One region of the Allobosea sp. TWI1241 genome, then DNA from elsewhere that is predicted to be linked to it. Evidence: riboswitches for the same ligand, from Rfam matches in the RefSeq annotation. Region 1 holds a riboswitch; the other holds the start of a gene.
What was found. Region 1 has a riboswitch for cobalamin ahead of ABE438_RS11180 (class I SAM-dependent methyltransferase). Riboswitches for the same ligand answer to the same signal wherever they lie in the genome.

Region 1 (2,463 bases):
AAAGCGCGCGCCGCCGACCAGGAGCCGCCGCCATGTCCAGGACCGTCCTTCTGCTGGCCCGCTCCGCCATCGCGGCGCCGCCGCTGCGCGAGATGGAGCGGCTGCGGGCGCTCGTCGCGGCGCTGCCCGGCGTCGCCCGGGCCGAGATCGCCTTTTCGGAACAGGGCACGCCGGCACTGCGGCACGCGCTCGATGCGCTCGTGACTGCGGGCGTCGCAGAGCTGACCATCCTGCCGTTGATGCCGCCGCAGGAGGCCGCCTTCCAGGCCTGGCTGACCCGCACGCTGGCGCGCTGGCGAGCCAAGGACTCCCGGCCCTGGCCGCGCATCCTGCTCTCGCGGCTGCTGCCCGACGACGCCACGGCGGGCGCCCTGCTGGCGGATGCGCTCGCCGCGCCCGGCCAGCCGCTGCCCGAGGCGGCGAAGACCGCGCCGGAAGGCTCGCTCGTGCCGGCGCATCGCAGCCGCGTGCTGGTCTGCATGGGCGGGCCCTGCCTCGCCGCGGGGGCTGAAGTGGTCTGGGGCCATCTGCGCAACGAGCAGGAGCGTCTGTCGCTGCGCACGGCTGGCGAGGGCTGCATGAGCGCCAAGACCAGTTGCCTCGGCCCCTGCAATCTCGCTCCGGTGCTCCAGCTCTGGCCGGAGGGCACCTATTACGGCGGCGTCGACGAGGCCGGGCTCGACCGTATCGTGGCGGAGCATGTGCTTGGCGGCACGCCGGTCGAAGAGCTCGCCTATGCGCCGGGCGGGCGCAAGCAGAGCCTGCGGCCGCGCTGACGCCGCGAGCCTTCGGGCGCTTGACGCCCTGATTTCGCCATATAGGTTACCGCTGTCGAGGTCTCCGGAGAGGATCCGGAGCTAAGAGGGAATCCGGTGAGGCGCCGCGCGGTGCCGAAGCCGGAGCTGCCCCCGCAACTGTAAGCGGTGAGCTGTCCGCCCCTGACGTCACTGGCGCTCGTGCCGGGAAGACGGACGGACAGCAGCGACCCGCGAGCCAGGAGACCTGCCCCGACGCCATGATGATGTCGCGCTGGCGGGGTGTCCGGCGGGTCGTGAGGGCGTACGGGCTGCGAAGCTGGCCCGTTTCTGTCTCCGAGCGCCCGCGAAAGCTCCGTCTGCAGCAGCGAGGGGCTGACGCGATGAGCAAGCGGTTTCCGCGCCGTTCAGGCCGGACGAGGCGCAGGCCTGCATCCCGTTGGGGATCGCAGCAAGTGTGCGTCTATAAATGAATTGCAATGATATAACATTTCATTCATGGGCTCGATCATGACCGCCCATGCCTCTTCCCTGGTGCCCGCGCGCACCATGACCGACCCAGACGGCCCGCTCGATCCGCTGGCGCTCTATGCCAGCGCGATCGACACCTCCGACTATATCGCGCGCGTCGTGCCGCCGATCCGCGCTCTGGTGCCGGCGATCGGCGACCTCGTCGACATCGGCGCCGGCGGCGGCCAACTCGGCGATGCCCTGGCGCCGGCGGGCGCGCGCTGGACCGCAATCGAGCCTTCGCCGACCATGCGGGCGCGGCTCGGGGCCTTGTCGCGCCCGCCTACTATGATCCCTCATGGCTGGGACGACCCGGCGGTCTCCTGCCCGCCGGGCGACACCGTGCTGGCCGCGACCATGCCGGGTTACCTGACCGATCCGGCGCGCTTCCTGGCGCGCTGCCGGCAATGGTCCCGGCGCCACATCGTCTGGCTGGTGCCGGCGCAGGCCGCGCCGCGCGGGCTGATCCTCGCCGCCTGCCTGCCGCGCGACTGGCATCGCGAGGACGAGACGCCCGGCATCGATCGCGTCCTGCCCGCGCTAGGCGAGGACCGGCCCGACCACCATGTCGCGGTCGACTGGACCTTCTCGCTGGTCCTGCCAGACCTGCCGCGCTTCGCCGCCTTCCAGGCCGACCGGCTGGGCTGGTCTGCCGACGATGCCCGCCGGCCCGCGCTTCTCGCCCATCTCTGCGCCCAGGCCGACCCGGTTCCCGGCGGCCTGCGCCTTTCCTGCCATCGCCGCTCGGCCATTCTCGTCTGGACCCTGTCATGATCCGTCTGCGCATTCGCCTGCTTCGCCCCTCTGCCCGCGCCGCACTGGCCTCGACCGCGCTCGCCGGCGGCCTCGTCGCCGCGCCGGCTCTGGCGCAGGAGATCAAGCTCGACGAACTCGTCGTCACCGCCACCGGCCGGCCCGAGCCGCGCAGCAGCATTCCCGGCACGGTCCAGGTCATCGACGCCCAGACGATCGAGCGTTCCGGCGCGAAGTCGCTGACCGACCTGCTGGCCGAGAACGCGGTCGGCTTCTTCAGCGAATGGACGCCGGGCCAGACCTCGATCAACATCCGCGGCGGCGCCTCGGACGGGCAGGGCAAGGACTTCCGCAGCCAGGTGCTGGTGCTGATGAACGGCCGCCGCGCCGGCACCGCCAACCTCTCCAAGCTCTCGGCTGCGGATGTCGAGCGCATCGAGGTGAT
Region 2 (2,463 bases), on a different contig from region 1:
GCGGCTGCTCGAAGCCGACATCCCAGCCGCGACTCTCCTCCGGCTTGAGGTTCGGGTTGCCGTAGAAGTTGAAGCCCGGGCGGTAGTCGACGAAGAGCTCGCTCAGCGTCGGCGCCTTGAAGCCTGTGCCGTAGCTCGCCTTCAGCTTGGTCTGCGTCTCCGGCACGATATAGGCCGGCGCGATGCGGTAGGTGGTGTGGCCGCCATAGCTGTCGTCATGGTCGTGGCGGATATTGGCCGCGACGAAGAAGCGATCGGCGAGATTGCCCTGATATTCGAGGAAGGCGGCCTTGTTGCCGTTCGAGGCGGTCAGGGTCGTCGTCTCGATCCGCTCCCGCTCATATTGAAGCCCGCCGGTCAGGACGTGGCCCTTGGCGAGTTCGAGATCGCCGCGCCAGTCCAGCTTGATCCGCTCGCCCAGATTCTCGGTGGGCATGCCGAGATTGCCGAACACCGTCGGCGAGCGGTTGGAGCGATCCTGGCGGGAATAGGAGACGCCGAACCGGCTGACGGCGCGACCCGCCAGCGGATCCCAGACGACCTCGCCGCGGGTGAAGCCCTGCGCGTAGTTGTTGAGCGCGCGCAGACCGGTCGGGCGGCTGGGGAAGCCCGCATCGTAGGGCGAGCGGAACTGGCCGTCGGTGTAGCGGCCGACCCAGTTCAGGCGAACGGTATCGCCGAGCGCCACGCCGAGGCGCGCCGAATAGGAATAGGCGTCATAGGCGTTGGGCCGGACGCGCACGCCGGGCGGCACCAGGCCGGACGGCACGGAATCCGTCGAATCCGAGCGCATATGCGAGACGTTGAAGGCGTAGTCGAAGCGGTCGTCGCCGCCGCTGAACCCGGCCGTCTGGTTGAAGGTGCCGTGCGAGCCGGCCTCGACGCGGGCGGTCATCCGCGGCGGCCCCTCGCCGCGCTTGGTGGTGATCGCGATGACGCCGCCGAGCGCATTGGCGCCGTAGAGCCCGCTCTGCGGCCCGCGCAGCACCTCGATGCGCGCGATGTCGTCGGTCAGCATCGAGCCGAAGTCGAAGGAGCGGTTCGGCGTCGACGGGTCGTTGGCCTCGATGCCGTCGATCAGCACCTTGACGTGGTTGGAGTTGGTGCCGCGCATGAAGACCGAAGTCTGGCCGCCGGGCCCGCCGGTCTGCACGACGTTCAGCCCCGGCACGGTGGCGAGCGCGTCCGGCAGGGTGCGGCGCTGCCGCTGCTCGATCTCGCCGGCGGTGACGACGGTCACGGAGCTCGCCACCTCGCGCGCCGGCGTCGGCGTTCCCGTGGCGCTGACCACGATCTGGTCGAGGGCGATCGCCTCGGCAGGCGCCTGCGCCTGGGCGGCGCCGGCGATCAGCGCCATGGCGAGGGCGAGGCTCGAAATGGAGGAAATCGACGCATGGCGTCGGGCGGCTTGCGGAAGACGGCTCACGATGAGACCTCGGGCGTTGACGTCTGTGGCACGTCACCGCGAACGCGATCTCCCGTTCGCTCCCGTGCAGGAGCAGACAGTCGAGCAGCGATCGAAACACCCCGTCCGAACGTGTTCGCGTGTGACCACGACTGACGGCAGGTCTCCTGGCTCGCGGGTCGCTGCCCCGTCACCGCCTTCCCAGGCCCAAGGTCCCAGTGGCGCGTGGCGACGAGGCTCGCCGCTTACAGTTGCGGGGGCAGCCGCAGCATAGAATGGCGGAGCCATCCGCACTGCGTTCCCTTTTGATCCCCTAAGGGAACCGTCGCGGCCAGGGATAGGGCGAAAATGAGGCAGCGTCAAACGCGGACGGCGCGATCGAACAACGTTGCGGTGGCATCGGCGGACTCAAGCCGTTCTCCTCTGTCGATCGCCCCGCTACGCGCCCCCGGCGGATGAAGCCGGGTCATGCCGGAGCACGCCGGACCGTTACGAGACGCAGCGCCGTCACCTGGTGTCATCGCTCGGCCCGCCCAGTGCAGTGCGCCGCGCCCGCATGGCTCGCCCGGATCGATGCCGCCAGCGCCGGCGGCTATCGCGCCGCCGGCAAGCGGGCCAGATCCGGATCGAACCGGTCGAACGACACGGTCGAGGCGATGCGACGCAGCCCCCACTGCAGAAGCTTGCTGCGATGGAGGACATGAAGCCGGGTCGGCACCAGCCGGCTGCCGAAGCGCAGTTTCGAGGCGTAGGCGGTCTGCCCGCTCTGCAGCGAGACGATCCCGCGCGACAGGCAGAAGCGGACATTCGCCATCCAGCTGACCGCATAGAGATTGTGCTCGCGCGCCAGCGGGTAACGCATGCCCAGGAACTTATCGATGACGCGGCCTGGCTCGATCAGCAGCAGGTTGAAGGCGGCGAGTTCGTCGCCGATCCAGTACAGCGCGAAGACGGCCCTCTCGCCGAGGGCACGCGACACCGCCGCGAAGTAGCCGGGCGGCAGGACTTCCAGCTCGCCGTAATCCAGGCCGCTGCGGCGCCGGGTCGATTCGTACAGC

Region 2: another riboswitch for cobalamin. It lies ahead of ABE438_RS18120 (TonB-dependent receptor plug domain-containing protein); the one in region 1 lies ahead of ABE438_RS11180 (class I SAM-dependent methyltransferase).

What each region holds. Positions count from the first base shown of each region.
Region 1 covers NZ_JBDJKW010000007.1:93,252-95,714, forward strand. The annotation lists gene ABE438_RS11175 ((2Fe-2S) ferredoxin domain-containing protein) at 33-776, shown strand; cobalamin riboswitch at 818-1,024, shown strand; gene ABE438_RS11180 (class I SAM-dependent methyltransferase) at 1,305-2,039, shown strand; gene ABE438_RS11185 (TonB-dependent receptor) at 2,036-2,463, shown strand, end outside.
Region 2 covers NZ_JBDJKW010000017.1:75,901-78,363, reverse strand. The annotation lists gene ABE438_RS18120 (TonB-dependent receptor plug domain-containing protein) at 1-1,426, opposite strand, end outside; cobalamin riboswitch at 1,546-1,747, opposite strand; gene ABE438_RS18115 (GNAT family N-acetyltransferase) at 1,998-2,463, opposite strand, start outside.